One region of the Streptomyces sp. NPDC001532 genome, then DNA from elsewhere that is predicted to be linked to it. Evidence: riboswitches for the same ligand, from Rfam matches in the RefSeq annotation. Region 1 holds a riboswitch; the other holds the start of a gene.

Region 1 (9,683 bases):
GGAGCCCGAGGAGGTCGGCTACCGAGGTCCGACGGCCTGTGCGGCCGCCGGAATCACCTATCGGCAACTGGACTACTGGGCGCGCACCGGACTGGTCGAGCCGAGCGTACGACCCGCCTACGGGTCGGGGACCCAGCGGCTGTACAGCTTCCGGGACGTCGTGGTCCTGAAGATCGTGAAGCGGTTTCTCGACACGGGGGTGTCGCTCCAGAACATTCGCACCGCCGTGCAGCATCTCAGAGAACGCGGTTTCCGTGATCTCGAGCGTATGACCCTGATGAGCGACGGTGCGACGGTGTACGAGTGCACCTCGCCCGACGAGGTCCACGCGCTGCTCCAGGGCGGGCAGGGGATCTTCGGGATCGCGGTCGGCGTCGTGTGGCGGGACGTCGAGAGCGCCTTGTCGCAGCTGCACGGGGAGCGCATCGACACCGGAGAGACGCTGGTCGGGCACAACCCGGCCGACGAACTGGCCCGGCGTCGCAACCGGGCGGTCTGAGGGGCCGCCGGAGCCCCACGCGGGTCCGGGACGCGCTGCACGGGGCGCGAGAGGCCTGGTGAGGGCCCCGGCGTGCGGTGGGTCAGCGGTGTACCGCCGCATTGTCAGTGGCGTGGTGCAGCATCGGAGATGTGAGAACCGCGCCCACGATCCTGCATCTCGACATGGATGCCTTCTTCGCCTCGGTGGAGCAGGCGTCGAAGCCGAGCCTGCGCGGGAAGGCCGTCGTCGTGGGCGGGCTGGGACCGCGCGGAGTGGTCGCCACCGCGTCCTACGAGGCCCGGGTCTTCGGGGTGCATTCGGCGATGCCGATGGGGCAGGCGCGGCGGCTGGCGCCGAACGCCGCGTATCTGGTGCCGCGCTTCGGGTTCTACCGGTCGATCAGCGAGCAGGTGATGGCGCTGCTGCGGTCGCTGTCGCCGCTGGTGGAGCCGCTGAGTCTCGATGAGGCTTTCGTGGATCTGGAGGCCGGGGGAGCGGCCTGGGACGAGATGTCGGCGCGGCTGGCGGGGACGAAGCTGCGCGCGGACATCCGGGAGGTCACCGGGTTGACCGGGTCGGTCGGGCTGGCCGCCTCCAAGATGCTCGCGAAGATCGCCTCGGAGGAGGCCAAGCCGGACGGGCTGCTCGTGATCGAACCGGGAACGGAGCGGGCACTGCTCGGGCCGATGTCGGTGCGGACGCTGCCGGGGGTGGGGCCGGCGACGGGAGACCATCTGCGGCGGGCCGGGATCACCACGGTCGAGGAGCTCGCCGAGGCGGGTGAGGACGAGCTGGTGCGCCTGGTGGGCAAGGCGCATGGGCATGCCCTGTACGCGATGGCGCTGGCGCGGGACGAGCGGCCGGTGGTCGCCGAGCGCGAGACGAAGTCGGTGTCGGTCGAGGACACCTACGACGTGGACATCCACGACCGGCTCCGGGTGGGGCTCGAGGTGCAGCGGCTCGCGGACCGGTGCGTGCGGCGGCTGCGGGGGGCGGGGCTGTCCGGGCGGACCATCGTGCTGAAGGTGCGCCGATACGACTTCTCGACGCTGACGCGCTCCGAGACGCTGCGCGGGCCCACGGACGACCCGGCGGTGGTCCGTGAGGCCGCGGCGCGGCTGCTGGAGGCCGTGGACACGACGGGCGGCGTCCGGCTGCTCGGGGTCGGCGTCAGCGGACTCGCGGACTACACGCAGGAAGACCTGTTCGCCCAGGCCGCGGGGGAACGGGAGGATGGGCCCGCGGAGGAGGCGGCGGCCGAGGAGCACGCGCCCGGGGAGGTGGAGCCGGTCGAGCGGCGCTGGTCGGCGGGGCACGATGTGCGGCACGCCGAGTACGGGCACGGCTGGGTGCAGGGCAGCGGGCTCGGGAGGGTGACCGTGCGGTTCGAGACGCCCTGGTCGGAGCCGGGGCGGGTGCGGACGTTCCGGGTGGACGATCCGGCGCTGGAGCCGGCGGAGCCGTTGCCGCTGGTGCCGGTGAGGCCTGAGCGGGGTGGTGTGGTGCCGGGGGACGGCGCGAGGGTGGTGCCGGGAGTGCGTGAGTGAGTGGCTAAGCGGCTGTGGAGCGTGGTCGAGCGGGCTGGGTGGGTGCGGTCGGGGTGTGCGGCTCGGTGGGGCTGAGTAGGGGGACGGCGGGGTGCGGGGCAGTGGGCCGGGGAGGGTGCCTGTGCGGTGCTCGGCGGCCTCGTCCGGGCCGGGGCGGGTCGGGTCGGATGCGGACGTTCCGGGTGGGCGATTCGGTGCTGGAGTCGGCGGAGCCGTTGTCGCTGGTGCCGGTGAGGATCGAGCGAGGTGAGGTGGTGCCGGGGGCGGCGCGACGGTGGTGCCGGGAGTGAGTGGGTGAAGTCGGGGTGTGCGGCTCGGCCGGGCCGAGTAGGGGTACGGCCGGGGAGGGTGCGCCTGTGCGGTTCTCGGTGCCCTCCGGGCCGGGTCGGTGCGGACGTTTCGGGTGGGCGATTCGGTGTTGGAGTCGGCGGAGCCGTTGTCGCTGGGGCTGCTGAGGCCTGAGCGTGGTGAGGCAGGCGGTGCCGGGTGTGCATTGCTGAGGGACTGGGGAGGCCGAGCGGGCTGGGTGGGTGAAGTCGGGGTGCGCGGCTCGGCCGGGCTGGTGGCTCTCCTTCGGTCGGGTCAGGGCTCGTCCGTGCCCGCCAGCTTGCCGAAATCGTGGTCCGGCAGGGCGGGTGGGGCCGCGATGTCCAGACCGTAGTGGTGGTAGAGCTGCAGTTCCTGCTCCGGGGAGAGATGACGGCCCACGCCGAAGTCCGGGGCGTCCTTGATCAGGGCGCGGTCGAAAGGCACGTGGAGGCTGCCCTCGATCATTTCGCTGGGTTCCAGCGGGACGAAGGCATCCCTGCTGAACAGGCCGGTCCGTATGGCGGCCCACTCCGGCACGCCGGTCGCGTCGTCGAGATAGACCTCGTCGATGGTGCCGATCTTGGTGCCGTTGCGGTCGAACGCCTTGCGGCCGATCAGGTTGCGCGGATCGATATCGGTCAGCACGGGCCCTCCACGTCGTCGCAACTCATCCGTAAGCACTACGAAAGAGCACAATGGTGAACCCGGCCACTCGAACGCCTGGGCGTTGACCTCGCTGGTAGGCTGACAACGGCTGCTGACCCCGTGCGGGAGAGTCCTCCGGAGATCACCGGAGGCGCCGAAGGAGCAAATCCTCCCCGGAATCTCTCAGGCCCATGTACCGCACGGACGAGGTCACTCTGGAAAGCAGGGCGGGTGTCGACGGCTTCCGCTCTCACCGACGGTGAAAGCCGGATCCCCCTAGGGCGGGTCCGGTGAAACTCTCAGGTTGAGATGACAGAGGGGGAGGCCGTCCGGGCACCCGCGCCGTGGTGCCCCTCGCAGGTCGCGTCAGACCAGGAGGCCTCCGCAATGACCGAGCATCGCATTCCGCTCTCCGAGCTCGAACAGGGCACACCGTTCGAGCAGCGCCACATCGGACCCGACCACGAGGCTCGGGCGAAGATGCTCGCGCAGGTCGGTTACGGCTCGCTGGACGAGCTCACCGCCGCCGCGGTCCCGGATGTGATCAAGAACGCCGACGCCCTGGACCTGCCGGGTGCGCGGACCGAGGCCGAGGTGCTGGCCGAGCTGCGAGGGCTGGCCGACCGCAACCAGGTCCTCGACTCCATGATCGGACTCGGGTACTACGGCACCTTCACGCCGCCCGTGATCCTGCGCAATGTGATGGAGAACCCGGCCTGGTACACGGCCTACACGCCGTACCAGCCCGAGATCTCCCAGGGGCGCCTGGAGGCGCTGCTGAACTTCCAGACCGTGGTCGCCGACCTCACCGGCCTGCCGACCTCCGGCGCCTCGCTGCTCGACGAGGGCACGGCCGCGGCCGAGGCGATGGCGCTGTCCCGGCGCATGGGCAAGAACAAGAAGGGCCTGTTCCTGGTCGACGCGGACGCGCTGCCGCAGACCATCGCCGTGATCCAGACCCGCGCCGAGCCGACCGGCGTCGAGGTCGTCGTCGCCGACCTCGACGAGGGCATCCCGGCCGAGCTGGACGGGCGGGAGATCAACGGCGTGCTCGTCCAGTACCCCGGCGCCTCCGGTGCCGTACGGGACATCAAGCCGCTCATCGACCAGGCCCACGAGCGGGGCGCGCTCGTCACCGTCGCCGCCGACCTGCTCGCGCTGACGCTGCTGAAGTCGCCCGGTGAGCTGGGTGCCGACATCGCCGTCGGGACCACGCAGCGCTTCGGTGTGCCGATGGGCTTCGGCGGGCCGCACGCCGGCTACATGGCCGTCCAGGAGAAGATGGCCCGCAGCCTGCCCGGGCGGCTCGTGGGTGTGTCCGTGGACGCCGACGGGAACAAGGCGTACCGGCTGGCGCTGCAGACCCGCGAGCAGCACATCCGCCGTGAGAAGGCGACCAGCAACATCTGCACCGCGCAGGTGCTGCTCGCGGTGATGGCCGGTATGTACGCCGTCTACCACGGCCCCGAGGGGCTGCGGGGCATCGCGCGGCGCACCCACCGGTACGCGTCGATCCTGGCCGCGGGCCTGGCGAAGGGCGGGGCCGAGATCGTCCACGGCGCCTTCTTCGACACCCTGACCGTGCGGGTGCCGGGCCGGGCCGCCGAGATCGTGGCCGCCGCCCGGGTGAACGGCGTCAACCTGCGGCTCGTCGACGCCGACCAGGTGTCGATCGCCTGCGACGAGACCACCTCGCGGGCCCAGCTGGCCGCGGTGTGGAACGCCTTCGGCGTCGAGGGCACCATCGACGCGCTGGACGCGACCACCGAGGACGCCCTGCCGGACGCCCTGCTGCGCACCGACGACTTCCTCACCCACCCGGTCTTCCAGCAGTACCGCTCCGAGACCGCGATGCTGCGCTACCTGCGTCGGCTCGCCGACCGGGACTACGCGCTGGACCGCGGCATGATCCCGCTGGGCTCCTGCACCATGAAGCTCAACGCGACCACCGAGATGGAGCCGGTCACCTGGCCGGAGTTCGGGCAGCTGCACCCGTTCGCGCCCGAGGAGCAGGCGCAGGGCTACCTCACGCTCATCCGCGAGCTGGAGGAACGTCTCGCCGAGGTCACCGGCTACGACAAGGTGTCGCTCCAGCCGAACGCCGGATCGCAGGGCGAGCTGGCCGGTCTGCTGGCCGTGCGCGGCTACCACCGGGCCAACGGCGACGAGCAGCGGACCGTGTGTCTGATCCCGTCCTCCGCGCACGGCACCAACGCCGCCAGCGCCGTGATGGCCGGGATGAAGGTCGTCGTGGTGAAGACCGCCGAGGACGGCGAGATCGACGTCGACGACCTGCGGGCGAAGATCGAGCAGTACCGCGACGAGCTGTCGGTGCTGATGATCACCTACCCGTCGACGCACGGTGTGTTCGAGGAGCACGTCTCCGACATCTGCGCGCAGGTCCACGAGGCCGGCGGTCAGGTGTACGTGGACGGCGCCAACCTCAACGCGCTGGTCGGCCTGGCCAAGCCGGGTCACTTCGGCGGTGACGTCTCGCACCTGAACCTGCACAAGACGTTCTGCATCCCGCACGGCGGTGGCGGTCCCGGCGTCGGCCCGGTGGCCGTGCGCGAGCACCTGGCGCCGTACCTGCCGAACCACCCGCTCCAGCCGGCGGCCGGTCCGGAGACGGGCGTCGGCCCCATCTCGGCCGCGCCCTGGGGCTCCGCGGGCATCCTGCCGATCTCGTGGGCGTACGTCCGGCTGATGGGCGGCGAGGGGCTGAAGCGGGCCACGCAGGTGGCGGTGCTCAGCGCCAACTACATCGCCAAGCGCCTGGAGCCGCACTACCCCGTGCTCTACACCGGCCCCGGCGGGCTGGTCGCGCACGAGTGCATCATCGATCTGCGCCCGCTCACCAAGGCGACCGGCGTGAGCGTCGACGACGTCGCCAAGCGGCTGATCGACTACGGCTTCCACGCGCCGACGATGTCGTTCCCGGTGGCCGGGACGCTGATGATCGAGCCGACCGAGTCCGAGGACCTGAGCGAGCTGGACCGGTTCTGCGAGGCGATGATCGCCATCCGTGCGGAGATCGAGAAGGTCGGCTCCGGCGAGTGGCCCGCCGAGGACAACCCGCTGCGCAACGCGCCGCACACCGCGGCCGCGCTCGGCGGGGAGTGGGAGCACGCGTACGGCCGTGACACGGCGGTCTTCCCGGCCGGGGTGTCCGTCGCCGACAAGTACTGGCCGCCGGTGCGCCGGATCGACCAGGCGTTCGGTGACCGGAACCTGGTGTGCTCGTGCCCGCCGCTGGACGCGTACGAGGACTGAGCGAGTGTAGGGAGCCGGAGCCCCCTTCGGGCACGGCTCCTTCGGGCACGGCTCCTTCGGGCAGGGCCCCGCTTCGGCTTGACGGCCGGGGCGGGGCCCTCGCCGTTCTCCAGCCCTCGACGAGCCCCCGACTTCGCGAGTGCCGCCGGTGCGGCTGCCGCCGTGCGGGGCGGTGGCGCGTTCGCCCGGCTAGTCGAGGTTCGACACCCGGAACACGGCCAGGGCGGTCTCCTGGTCGACGCGTCTGCACAGGTGGCGCAGCGCGGTGCGGCCGCAGAGCAGGGCGCCGGAGGCCTCCGCGCGGTGGGCGTCCTCGTCGAGGCGGTGCCACAGTTCTGGGTTGTCGAGGAGGACGCGGGGGTCGAGGTCGACGCGGGCGCCGAAGGTGTCGCGCAGCACCAGGCGCTCGGCGACGCCGTCGCAGCAGCGCACCGAGACCAGCAGATCGGTGCGGACCCGCCGGGTGCGCAGCAGGAAACGCGACTCCAGCCAGCCGGGGCCGGCGGCGACGCGCGGTGGGCAGAGCATCAGGAAGACCAGGGCGGCCAGGGCCGGCCAGAGGGCGCCGCGCCAGGGGCTGAGGGTGGCGGCGGCCCAGTCGATGAGGAACAGCGCCGCGAGGAGTACGGCCGCACAGCCCAGTGCGCTGTGCAGGTGCCGCGCCCAGTGGCGGTCGTACGCCGTGGGGCAGTGGTGCCGCTCGGGTAAGCGGGACAGGTCGGGTCGCGCTTCGTCGGAGGGCGTCATGTGTTCGACGCTAGGGTCCGGGCGGGCCGGGCCGGTGCGGCTTGACGTGACTCTGACGGGCGGAGGGGCGTTTCTTGACGCGCTCCGGGCCGCTGATGGGTGGATGGGCGGGTCCGGACAGGCAGCGGGGCCGGTTCGGGAACCGGCCCCTGTGTTCGTGTTCGGTCGTGCTCAGGCGGCCGTCATCACCTGGCTGGTCTCCACAGGACGGTGCGGGGCGATGATCTGGCCGTCCGGCAGGAGCTCACCGGTGTCCTCGAAGAGCACGACGCCGTTGCACAGCAGGCTCCATCCCTGCTCCGGGTGGTGTGCCGCGAGCCGGGCGCCTTCCCGGTCGGCGGAGTCGGCGGTCGGGCACGGTGGCTGGTGCTGGCACATTGGTGGGATCTCTCGCTCTGTCGTCTTCATGGCCGCCCCCCGTTGCGATAAGTCGGTCGGAACCCAGTGTTGCCCTACGGGCGTCGTTCCGCAGGGATTTCGCAGCACCGCTTCTCATAGGTTGATGACGCATCACCCGCGCGGACGGTTCATCTCAACTGCACTGTCCCTTTGGGTGGTTCGGGGTGGCCGGAAGGGGCTAGTCCGGACGGGGGGTACGGCGGAACGGACGTACCCCGCCGCGGAGATCCGGGGCGGGGTACGAGGCGGGGTGGTGCGCCGATGGGCGGCCGTCAGGCCGGGGCGCCGGAGCCCAGCAGGGGCGGCGCGGGTGTCGCACGGAGGGTCAGCACCGGCAGCAGATCGGCGACCCGGTGCGGCCGGTGGGCCGCGATGCCGGGCGGGGCCGGGGCCAGGGGCACCAGCAGATCGGTGGCCGCGGGATGACCGTCGGCTCCGTCGGCGGTGCGGTCGCCGTGCAGCCACAGCGTCAGCATGTACAGGCTGGGCACGGACAGCAGGCGCGGCTGGTAGGGATGGGTGAGCGTCTCGGCCTGGCGCAGTGCGCGCTCGGTGGAGACGATGTACGGCCCCTCGAAGAAGTGGGAGAACGCCCAGCCGTCGGGCGTCAGCATGGTGTCGGCCGCGGCCACGGCGCGATCGCCGCAGCGGATCAGGAACCGCCATCCGGCCAGCCGGGTGACGGCCGTGCCTTGGGCGGTGACGCTGTCGAGGACGTGCACGGGCAGGGGCAGCTCCGGGGTGACAGGGCCCTGGGCGGTGCGCAGGGAGGGAGTTCGGGCCTCGCGGACGGCGGTGGGGGAACCGAGTGCCGTGAGGACGGAACGCAGTGCGGGCGCGGGAGCCTCGGGGACATGCAGCGGCATGGTGGGTCGCCTCTCGTTCGACAGGCACGCTGGCGCGGGGGCTGGGCGGACGGCGCTGTCAGCTCACATGGTCAGAGAGGCGGGGGCCGGGGTCTGTGCGCGAGGGGTGAATGAGGGCTGCCGTGTTCGTCTCGACGGCAGGCTCGGGCGACCGGGCGCCAGCCTTCTCTGCCTTGTGCGCGAAGTTTATACGACACATGTTCAGGCGGTGTTTCGCCTAGCTGTTTGCGGGCACTCCGGCCAGAAGTGATTCAGCCGGTGTAGCGTCGACGATACGCGCGGAAACATCCCGATTCCAGGCCGCGAGCGCCACGGTGACCTCGGGAAATGCCCGGGCCGCGGTCGGCCATTTCTCGTCGGCGTTTTTCACTAGGGATGCGCGTGCGGATGCCGGGTACAGAAAATGCCTCCTGCGCCATGCCCCGTGAATGTGCCATCGGTCATCTTCGGCGGTGTGACCAGAGTAGCCGTCCGGGGCGTCGGCCGGGGACGTTATGGATCGCTCGGGCGGGGCATCATCCACCCTGCACCCGGAACACCCCGGCGGCCGGATCGCCGGCCCGCCGCCACCGAGGAGGGACGCTTCGATGGGGGAGAAGGTCGTGGCAGGCGCGTTCGACCTGTCCGATCGGCAGCGCTACCGGGACAAGCTCGGGCAGTGCCTGACTGGCCTGGAGCGACTCCTGGAGGAGAAGCGGTTCGATCGGCCCAAGAACCTCATGGGCCTGGAGATCGAGCTGAATCTCGCGGGCGCCGACGGCATGCCGAGAATGCTGAACGGTCAAGTTCTGGAAAGGATCGCCAGTAGGGATTTCCAAACAGAACTCGCCATGTTCAACCTGGAAGTGAACATCGCCCCCCACCGGCTGGGCGGGCGGGTATTCGATCGGCTCGCCGAGGAACTCCGTACGTCACTGGCATATGCGCATCGGAAGGCCGGAGAAGTCGACGCCGGAATCGTGATGATCGGTATTCTGCCGACGCTGGAGCGCGACGACCTGGTCTCGACCAACCTCTCCGAGGTCGACCGTTACACCTTGTTGAACGATCAGATCGTGGCGGCGCGCGGTGAGGAGTTCACGCTCGACATCGACGGTGTGGAGCACCTGGTGTGCACGTCGAAGTCGATCGCGCCGGAGGCCGCCTGCACCTCCGTGCAGCTGCACCTCCAGGTCACGCCGGGCCGCTTCGCCGATGTGTGGAACGCGGCGCAGGCCGCGTCGGCCGCGCAGATAGCCGTCGGCGCCAACTCGCCCTTCCTGTTCGGCAGGGAGCTGTGGCGGGAGTCCAGGCCGCCGCTGTTCCAGCAGTCCACCGACACCCGCCCGCCCGAGCTCCAGGCGCAGGGGGTGCGGCCGCGGACCTGGTTCGGCGAGCGGTGGATCTCCTCGGCGTTCGACCTCTTCGAGGAGAACC
Region 2 (9,683 bases), on a different contig from region 1:
CGAGGACGAGGGGCTCACCGAGAGCGGCTGGACGCAGCGGCAGCTCGGCCACCCCGTCGTCAAGGCGTTCAACGGCACCTACGCCCAGGACATCCTCGACCGCCACCGCCCGGCCGGCGACCCCGAGCGGCAGGCGCTGCCGGTCGCGGGCGACGACGAGGCGGCCAAGCGCAAGGTGCGGGCGCTCATCGACGAACTCGGCTTCGACACCGTCGACGCGGGCGGCCTCGACGAGTCCTGGCGCCAGCAGCCCGGCACCCCGGTGTACGGGCTGCGCGCCGGAGTCGAGGGCGTCCTCAAGGCGCTGGCTGAGGCGTCGCCGGAGCGCACCCCGGAGTTCCGGGGCTGAGCTAGACGATCTCCAGCGGCCGGTGCGGTCCGTCCGGCGGCTCGACCCGCACCGGGTCCCCGGGCCGCACCACGCCGCCGGTGAGGACGACGCTCATGATCCCGGCCTTGAAGCGCGTCCCGCCGTCGGCGTCCCGCTCCACGACCTGCTTCATCAGGCCCTTGCGGAACCCGTCGATCTGCGCGCACGGGTTCCGCAGCCCGGTCACCTCGACCACGGCCTCGTCGCCGAGCCGCAGCCGGGTGCCGGTGGGCAGGCCCAGCAGATCGATCCCGCGAGTGGTGACGTTCTCGCCGAGCTGACCGGCGGCGACCTCGAAACCGGCGTCGCGGACCTCGGCGAACAGCTCCTCGTGGATGAGGTGCACCTGCCGCAGGTTCGGCTGCGACGGGTCCCGCTTCATCCGGAACCGGTGCTTCACCGTCGTCCCGGCGTGCACGTCGCCCTCCACGCCGAGACCCGCGAGCAGTGTGATGCCGTCGCGGTTCGGCTTGGAGAAGGAGTACGTGCCGTTGCTGCTGACCGCAGCGATCGTCCCACCCATGCGCACAGGGTATCGAGCGGGTGTGCGCGCGGTCAGCACTCGATGATGTTCACCGCCAGCCCGCCCCGGGCCGTCTCCTTGTACTTGACCGACATGTCCGCGCCGGTGTCCTTCATGGTCTTGATGACCTTGTCCAGGGACACCTTGTGGGAGCCGTCGCCGCGCATCGCCATCCGCGCCGCCGTGACCGCCTTCACCGCGGCCATGCCGTTGCGCTCGATGCACGGGATCTGGACGAGGCCGCCCACCGGGTCGCAGGTCAGACCGAGGTTGTGCTCCATGCCGATCTCGGCCGCGTTCTCCACCTGCTCCGGGGAGCCGCCCAGCACCTCGGCGAGCGCGCCCGCCGCCATGGAGCAGGCGGAGCCGACCTCGCCCTGGCAGCCGACCTCGGCGCCGGAGATGGAGGCGTTCTCCTTGAAGAGCATGCCGATGGCGCCGGCGGCGAGCAGGAAGCGGACCACGCCGTCCTCGTCGGCGCCGGGCACGAAGTCGATGTAGTAGTGCAGGACCGCGGGGATGATGCCGGCCGCGCCGTTGGTGGGGGCGGTCACGACCCGTCCGCCGGCCGCGTTCTCCTCGTTCACGGCCATCGCGTAGAGGGTGATCCACTCCATCGCGTGGGCCAGCGGATCGCCCTCGGCGCGCAGCTGGCGCGCGGAGACCGCGGCCCGGCGGCGCACCCGCAGTCCGCCCGGCAGGATGCCCTCGCGGGACATGCCGCGCGACACGCAGGCCCGCATGACCCGCCAGATCTCCAGCAGGCCCTCGCGGATCTCCTCCTCGGTGCGCCAGGCCCGCTCGTTCTCCAGCATCAGCGAGGAGATCGACAGCCCGGTCTCCTTCGTCAGGCGCAGCAGCTCGTCGCCCGTGCGGAAGGGGTACTTCAGGACGGTGTCGTCCAGCTTGATCCGGTCCGCGCCGACCGCGTCCTCGTCGACGACGAAGCCGCCGCCCACCGAGTAGTACGTCTTGGTCAGCAGCTCGGCACCGGACGCGTCGTAGGCCCACAGCGTCATGCCGTTGGCGTGGTACGGCAGCGCCTTGCGGCGGTGCAGGACCAGGTCGGTGTCGAAGTCGAAGGCGATCTCGTGGTCGCCGAGGAGCCGGATGCGGCCCGACTCCTTGATCTGCTCCACCCGCTCGTCGGCGCTCTCCACGTCGACCGTGCGCGGCGAGTCGCCCTCCAGGCCGAGCAGCACCGCCTTGGGCGTGCCGTGGCCGTGGCCGGTGGCGCCGAGCGAGCCGTACAGCTCGGTGCGGACCGAGGCGACCGAGCCCAGCGTGTCCTCGTTGCGCAGCCGGCGGGCGAACATGCGCGCGGCGCGCATCGGGCCGACCGTGTGGGAGCTGGAGGGGCCGATGCCGATCGAGAACAGGTCGAAGACCGAGATGGCCACGTCAGACTCCTCAATGCGGGTGGTGGCGGGGCACCCGGTGGGGTGCCCCGCGCGGGGTGGTGCTTACTTGCCCACGCTCGGGTAGAGCGGGTGCTTGTCCGCCAGGGCGGTGACCCTGGACTTGAGCGCCTCGGCGTCGTAGGACGGCTTCAGCGCCTCGGCGATCACGTCCGCGACCTCGGTGAAGTCCTCGGCGGTGAAGCCGCGGGTGGCGAGGGCGGGGGTGCCGATCCGCAGGCCGGAGGTCACCATCGGCGGGCGCGGGTCGTTCGGGACCGCGTTCCGGTTGACGGTGATGCCGACCTCGTGGAGCCGGTCCTCGGCCTGCCGGCCGTCCAGCTCGGAGTCGCGCAGGTCGACGAGGACGAGGTGGACGTCGGTGCCGCCGGTGAGGACGTTGATCCCGGCTTCGCGGGCGTCCGGCGCGGTCAGCCGGTCGGCGAGGATTTTCGCGCCTTCCACTGTACGGCGCTGGCGCTCCTTGAAGTCCTCCGAGGCGGCGACCTTGAAGGAGACCGCCTTGGCGGCGATCACATGCTCCAGCGGGCCGCCCTGGAAGCCCGGGAAGACCGAGGAGTTCAGCTTCTTGGCGAACTCCTGCCTCGCCAGGATGATGCCGCCGCGCGGGCCGCCCAGCGTCTTGTGGGTGGTGGACGTCACGACGTCCGCGTAGGGCACCGGGTTCGGGTGGAGGCCGGCCGCGACCAGGCCCGCGAAGTGCGCCATGTCGACCCACAGCCGGGCCTCGACCTCGTCGGCGATCCGGCGGAACTCCGCGAAGTCCAGCTGCCGCGGGTACGCCGACCAGCCGGCGATGATCACCTTCGGGCGGTGCTCCTTGGCGAGGCGCTCGACCTCGGCCATGTCGACCAGGCCGGCCTCGTCGACGTGGTACGCGACCACGTCGAACTGCTTGCCGGAGAAGTTCAGCCGCATCCCGTGGGTGAGGTGGCCGCCGTGCGCCAGGTCCAGGCCCAGGATGGTGTCGCCGGGCTGGGCGAGGGCGAAGAGCGCCGCCTGGTTGGCGGAGGCGCCCGAGTGCGGCTGGACGTTGGCGTACTCGGCGCCGAACAGCTCCTTGACCCGGTCGATCGCGATCTGCTCGGCGACGTCGACGTGCTCGCAGCCGCCGTAGTAGCGGCGGCCCGGGTAGCCCTCGGCGTACTTGTTGGTGAGGACCGAGCCCTGCGCCTCCATGACCGCCAGCGGGGCGAAGTTCTCGGAGGCGATCATCTCCAGCGTGGACTGCTGGCGGCGCAGCTCGGCGTCGACCGCGGCGGCGATCTCCGGGTCGAGCTCGTGCAGGGACGTGTTCAGGACAGTCATCGGTGGCGGGCTCCTCAGCCGGCGGTGTGGGCGGCGTACTCGTCGGCGGAGAGCAGGTCGGCCGGCTCCTCCGCGACGCGCACCTTGAACAGCCAGCCGCCCTCGAAGGGGGCGGAGTTCACCAGCGACGGGTCGCTGACGACGTCGTCGTTGATCTCGGTGATCTCACCGGAGACGGGCGAGTACAGGTCGCTGACGGACTTGGTCGACTCCAGCTCGCCGCAGGTCTCGCCCGCGGTCACCGTGGAGCCGACGGCCGGGAGGTCGGCGTAGACGACATCGCCGAGCGCGTTGGCCGCGAACTCGGTGATACCGACCGTCGCGACGCCGTCCTCGGCGGCCGACAGCCACTCGTGCTCCTTGCTGTAGCGCAGCTGCTGGGGGTTGCTCATGGCCTGAATTCTCCTGTACGCGGGGGAGTGGTGATGAAGAGGGGACTGCCGGCGCCATGCCTGAGCAGCGGGAATGTGCCCGGGTTCACACAGGTGCCGGGTGCGGACCGTGCTCGGTGGCTACTTCTGGCGCTTGTAGAAGGGGAGTGCCACGACCTCGTACGGCTCATGGGTGCCCCGGATGTCCACGCCGACCCCGGACGTGCCCGGCGCGGCGTGCGCGGCGTCGACGTACGCCATCGCGATCGGCTTGCCCAGCGTCGGGGAGGGCGCCCCGGAGGTGACCTCGCCGATCACCTCGCCGCCGGCGACCACGGCGTACCCGGCGCGCGGCACCCGGCGGCCCTCGGCGACCAGCCCGACCAGGACCCGCGGCGGGTTCTGCTCGGCGCGCGCGGCGGCCTCGGCGAGCGCCTCGCGGCCCACGAAGTCGCCCTCCTTGTCGAACTTGACCACCCGGCCGAGCCCGGCGTCGAACGGCGTCAGGGAGGTCGACAGCTCGTGCCCGTACAGCGGCATGCCCGCCTCCAGGCGCAGGGTGTCGCGGCAGGACAGCCCGCACGGCACCAGGCCGACGCCCTCGCCCGCCTTGGTCAGCGCCTGCCACAGCTCCACGGCGTGCTCCGGCTTCACGAACAGCTCGAAGCCGTCCTCGCCGGTGTAGCCGGTGCGGGCGATCAGCGCCGGGACGCCGGCGACGGTGCCGGGCAGACCCGCGTAGTACTTCAGACCGTCCAGGTCGGCGTCGGTGAGCGAGGCGAGGATCCCCGGCGACTGCGGTCCCTGCACGGCGATCAGCGCGTACGCGTCCCGGTCGTCGCGCACCTCGGCGTCGAAGCCGGCCGCCCGCTCGGTGAGGGCGTCCAGCACCACCTGGGCGTTGGAGGCGTTCGCGACGACCATGTACTCGGTCTCGGCCAGCCGGTAGACGATCAGGTCGTCCAGGATGCCGCCGTCGGCCCGGCAGATCATCGTGTAGCGGGCGCGGCCCACGCCCACGGAGGCGATGTTGCCGACCAGGGCGTGGTTCAGCAGCCGCGCGGCCTCGGCGCCGGTGACCGTGATCTCGCCCATGTGGGAGAGGTCGAAGAGACCCGCCCTGGTGCGGACGGCGAGGTGCTCGTCGCGCTCGGAGCCGTAGCGCAGCGGCATGTCCCAGCCGGCGAAGTCGGTCATCGTCGCGCCCAGCGAACGATGCAGGGCATCGAGCGCGGTGTGACGGAGTTCGGAACTGCTCATCGGTCGGTCGTCTCCCAGGGCATGAACGCATGACGGGCGAGGAAAGGTCCTCCCCATCTGTCATCGGAACCTGAGAGGTTCGCCGAGACCCCCGCACGGGGTAGGTCACGGCTTGCACCTTGGGTGGAGCCGCGGCAGCGGCTCGCTTTTCAGATGTGCCTCGCCCGCGCGGTAACGGGGCCTGAGAGATTCAAGGGAGGGACTTGCTCCTTCGGCGCCCCGGCGACACGACTGCCGGGAACTCTCCCGCGCGGATTCAAACGGCCGGTATGCAGTTGGCGGGCTCATCATTGCACGCCGCGCCGGATCGTGGCAGGCCGCATCTGTAACCGTGTTGTGGCGCTCCGCGTACGAAAATGCAAGGCATTGCGTATTACCTTCTCTTTACACTCGACGGGGAGGGGAACTCGTGAACCGCCCCAGGGGAGGACGATCACGGTGAAGAGGACCACGGCGTACGCCACCGGCACCGGCTACGCGGTGCCCGGTCAGTTGGCCGCCCCCGCCGGGGAGGCGTGCGCCCCGCTGCCGTCCCCCGTCGTCCGCGACCTGCGCGAGCGCGCCGGCCGCAGCCCGCGCGCACTGCTCTTCGGCCCCCGCGACCTGGTCGTCGTCACCGGCCTGCCCGGCAGCGGCAAGTCCACCCTGATGCGGCGCACCGTCCGCGGCCCGCGCGTCGACTCCCAGGACACCCGCGACCGCTGGGACACCCGGATGCCCCGCTTCCTGCCGTACGCGCTCTACCGGCCGCTGGTCCGCCTCGCGCACTACGCCGGACTGCGCCGCGCCCTGCGCACCGGCGAGGGCGTCGTCGTCCACGACTGCGGCACCCAGGCCTGGGTGCGCGCCTGGCTGGCCCGCGAGGCCCGCCGCCGGGGTGGCGCCCTGCATCTGCTGCTGCTCGACGTCAGCGCCGAGCAGGCCCTGGCCGGCCAGCGCGCCCGCGGCCGCGGCGTCTCGCGGTACGCCTTCCTGCGCCACCGCTCCGCCGCCACCCGCCTGCTGCGCGCCACCCGCCGCGGCGCCCTTCCGCACGGCTGCGGCTCGGCGATCCTCCTGGACCGCGCCGCGGCGGACACCTTGAGCCGGATCGGGTTCACGGGCTGAGGCCGGGCGCGGCGCCGGGTGCGGTTAGCCTGTGCGGTCCAGGCAGTGGTACGAAGCAGGCGGTAGGCAGATGGACTTCCCGGCGGACTTCTCCGCGGACTTCCCGGCACAGGCGCACCCCCAGCCGCACGGCGGCTGGCCCGGCAACGAGCTGGAGGAGGTGCTGTCCGCCGCCCTCGGCGCGGGACCCGCGGCCGGCGGCCGGATCGTCGAGGTGCTGAGCCGCAGCTTCGTCTGGGTTCCGCTGCCCGGCGGCGGCGGTCCGGACAGCGCCGCCCTCGACCTGCCCGCCGTGGAGATCGACGGCCAGGCCTACGTCCCGGTGTTCAGCTCCGAGGAACAGCTCCGCCAGATCGCCGGCGCCCACATGTCGTACACCATCGCCCCCGCCGTCGAGTTCGCCCGCGGCCTGCCCCCGCAGGCGGGCCTCGTGCTGAACCCCGGTGGCGTCGTCGGCATACCCCTGCCGCCGCCCGCCGTCGCCGAGCTCTGCCGGGCCGGCCGCACCCCGCTGGACGGCCCCGCGGCCGGCGGCCGGGTCCGGCTCTTCGAACCGGACTGGCAGGAGGACCCGGTCGACTTCCTCACCGCCGCCTCCGCCGAGTTCGACGCGACCGGCGTCGTCCTGACCGCCCGCCGCTGCCTCGCCGTCGTCGAGACGGCCGACCCGGTGATGTTCGTCGGCGTCGAACTCTCCCAGTGGGAGGGCGACGTCCGCACCGTGCCCCTGGACGCGCTCGGCCGCGCCCTCGGCGGCACCCCGGTGAAATGGCCCGTCAACCTGATCCTCCTGGACGTCGCCGACGACCCGGTGGGCCACTGGATGCGCGAGCGGGTCCGCCCCTTCTACACCCGGGGGCACTAGCGGGACCCCTGGGGCTCGGGGAACCGCGCGGGCAAGCACCCGCGGCCCGTACCCCGACACGACACAACCCCGGAGTCAGCAGGCACCCTTAAGCTAGGGTCACGGCTCGAATCAGGGTGTTGTACGAAGGGGCGGTAAACAGTGAGCGCGAGCGGCACCGCCGCGGCCGGCCAGGTCGAGCACATGCTGCGCCAGGTCACCCCCGGACGCTACGACGCCTACGAGGCACTGCTGCGCGCCCTCGCCACCCCGTCCTCCGGCCAGGTCTGGATGCTGCTGTGGCACGGCCAGGCCGGCAGCCCCGACGCGCAGTACGGGAACATGGAGGTCGACGGCCACGGCTACGCCCCCTGTGTCACCTCCGCCCAGGAGCTCTCCGCCAGCGGCTGGAACCGCTCGTACGAGGTCGTCGACGGCGTCGACGTGGCCCGCACCCTCTACCCGGACCACTACGGCCTCTGGCTGAACCCGCACGCCCCCGGCGGAGGCGTCGGCGTCCCCTGGCCCGACCTGCGGCGGATCGCCACCGGCCTGGACCGCCAGCCCGCCGGCCCGCTCCGGCTCGCCGAGCCGACCATCGAGATCCCCGCGTTCTACGCCCTGCTCACCCAGAACGCCCACCGCACCCCGGCCGTCCGCTCGTTGCGCCGCGCCTGGGTGCAGCCCGCGCTGGGCGCGCCGTACCTCGCCATCGGGCTGGACGTGTACGACACCTCCCCGGCGACCGTGGACTCGGTGCGCGCGATGATGCAGCAGTCCATCGGCGCCGTACCGGACGGGCTGCCGGTGTCGACGGTGGCGATGTCCGACGCCTACGACCCGGTCGCGATGTGGCTGCGCGCCCACGCCCGCCCGTTCTACGACCGCGAGGCGCACGCCGCGCCGGCCCCGTCCCCCGCGTCGGGCTACGGCTACCCGCCGGTGCCGGGCCGGTACTGACCGGGCGTCCGGACCGTGGTCAGCTCCGGACCGACGGCGCCTCTGCGCGCGTAGAAGTGGGGTGGAAGCAACCACCCTGTCCCAGTTGCCCCAACTCGTCCGTGTCCGGGTCCCGTTACGTGCTGTTCGGATAACGGAACACCCCAGACAGCATCACGGTTACGCATCCATTCACCGTCAAGTCTGGCAACAGATCGCCAAAGCGTTGAAGACTCCCCAGCCAGGGGGGTTCGCCCGGGTGTTCGCCCCCGTGTACGACGGACTGATCACGCCGCTACAGCGGCAAGTGCGGGCCGGCTACCGCCGGTTGAGAGGGGTCCCTGCCAGATGACGGCACCATTGCACGAGCCGACCGCGGAAGCGGCTCCGAGTGCGGCCGAGGAAGCGGCGTCGGTCAGCGGCGGCGCGAAGGCCGTACAGGGGCGCTCCCTGGGGCGGATCGCCTGGGAGCGGCTCAAGCGCGACAAACTGGCCCTGGCGGGCGGCATCGTGGTGCTCTTCCTGATCCTGGTCGCGGTTCTCGCGCCGGCGATCACCGGTCTGGTCGGGCAGGATCCCGAGGCCCACCACGAGGACCTCATCGACCCGCTGTTCGGCACGCCGATCGGATCCCTCGGCGGGATCAGCGGCGAGCACTGGCTGGGCATCGAGCCGGTCAACGGCCGCGACATCTTCGCCCGCATCGTCTACGGCGCCCGGATCTCGCTGCTCGTCGGCTTCCTGTCGGCGATCGTCGCCGTCGTCCTCGGCACCGTGCTGGGCATCCTCGCCGGCTTCTTCGGCGGCTGGGTCGACACCGTCATCAGCCGGGTGATGGACGGTCTGCTCGCCTTCCCGCAGCTGCTGTTCATCATCGCGCTGGTCTCCGTCATGCCGAACGAGATGCTGGGGCTGACCGGCACCGGCGTCCGGCTGTTCGTGATGATCCTGGTCATCGGCTTCTTCGGCTGGCCCTACATCGGACGTGTGGTGCGCGGCCAGACGCTCTCGCTGCGTGAGCGCGAGTACGTCGAGGCGGCCCGCTCGCTGGGCGCCGGGCGGTTCTACATCCTGTTCAAGGAACTGCTGCCCAACCTGGTCGCGCCGATCATCGTGTACACGACGATGATGATCCCCACCAACATCCTCACCGAGGCGGCACTCAGCTTCCTGGGCGTGGGCGTCAAGCCGCCCACGGCCTCCTGGGGGCAGATGCTTTCGAGCGCGCTCGACTACTACGAATCGGATCCCATGTACATGGTGATCCCGGGCGTGGCGATCTTCATCACCGTTCTTGCCTTCAACCTCTTCGGCGACGGCGTGCGTGACGCGCTGGACCCGAAGGGCTCCCGCTGAACTGCCGTACCGCAAGCGACCCGTGGCGCAACGCACGGGGTCTCTCATCAAATCCGGAGGATCCGAGATCGTGACTACCCAACGCACCTCAGGGCGGCGCAAGCAGGCCATGGCCGCTGCCGCCGTGGTCGCGGCGCTGCTGACCACGGCGGCGTGCGGCGGCGACGGCGGGGGCAACGGCGACAAG

The links. A riboswitch is a leader RNA that binds a small molecule or an ion and turns the genes downstream of it on or off. The one in region 1 is predicted to bind glycine.
Region 2: it holds a riboswitch for glycine, as region 1 does, so the genes downstream of both, gcvT (glycine cleavage system aminomethyltransferase GcvT) here and gcvP (aminomethyl-transferring glycine dehydrogenase) in region 1, are expected to answer to the same signal.

What each region holds. Positions count from the first base shown of each region.
Region 1 is NZ_JBEPAL010000018.1:8,508-18,190, forward strand. Features, by position in the region: gene ABT232_RS18170 (MerR family transcriptional regulator) at 1-499, shown strand, start outside; gene ABT232_RS18175 (DNA polymerase IV) at 631-2,028, shown strand; gene ABT232_RS18180 (PRC-barrel domain-containing protein) at 2,611-2,982, opposite strand; glycine riboswitch at 3,096-3,191, shown strand; gene gcvP (aminomethyl-transferring glycine dehydrogenase) at 3,370-6,255, shown strand; gene ABT232_RS18190 (hypothetical protein) at 6,445-7,002, opposite strand; gene ABT232_RS18195 (DUF5999 family protein) at 7,174-7,380, opposite strand; gene ABT232_RS18200 (hypothetical protein) at 7,674-8,267, opposite strand; gene ABT232_RS18205 (glutamate-cysteine ligase family protein) at 8,855-9,683, shown strand, end outside.
Region 2 is NZ_JBEPAL010000040.1:45,466-55,148, reverse strand. Features, by position in the region: gene ABT232_RS29705 (NADPH-dependent F420 reductase) at 1-349, shown strand, start outside; gene ABT232_RS29700 (MOSC domain-containing protein) at 351-893, opposite strand; gene ABT232_RS29695 (L-serine ammonia-lyase) at 926-2,293, opposite strand; gene glyA (serine hydroxymethyltransferase) at 2,357-3,619, opposite strand; gene gcvH (glycine cleavage system protein GcvH) at 3,634-4,011, opposite strand; gene gcvT (glycine cleavage system aminomethyltransferase GcvT) at 4,132-5,250, opposite strand; glycine riboswitch at 5,298-5,409, opposite strand; glycine riboswitch at 5,410-5,509, opposite strand; gene ABT232_RS29675 (AAA family ATPase) at 5,689-6,357, shown strand; gene ABT232_RS29670 (enhanced serine sensitivity protein SseB) at 6,428-7,222, shown strand; gene ABT232_RS29665 (enhanced serine sensitivity protein SseB C-terminal domain-containing protein) at 7,364-8,161, shown strand; gene ABT232_RS29660 (ABC transporter permease) at 8,489-9,496, shown strand; gene ABT232_RS29655 (ABC transporter substrate-binding protein) at 9,567-9,683, shown strand, end outside.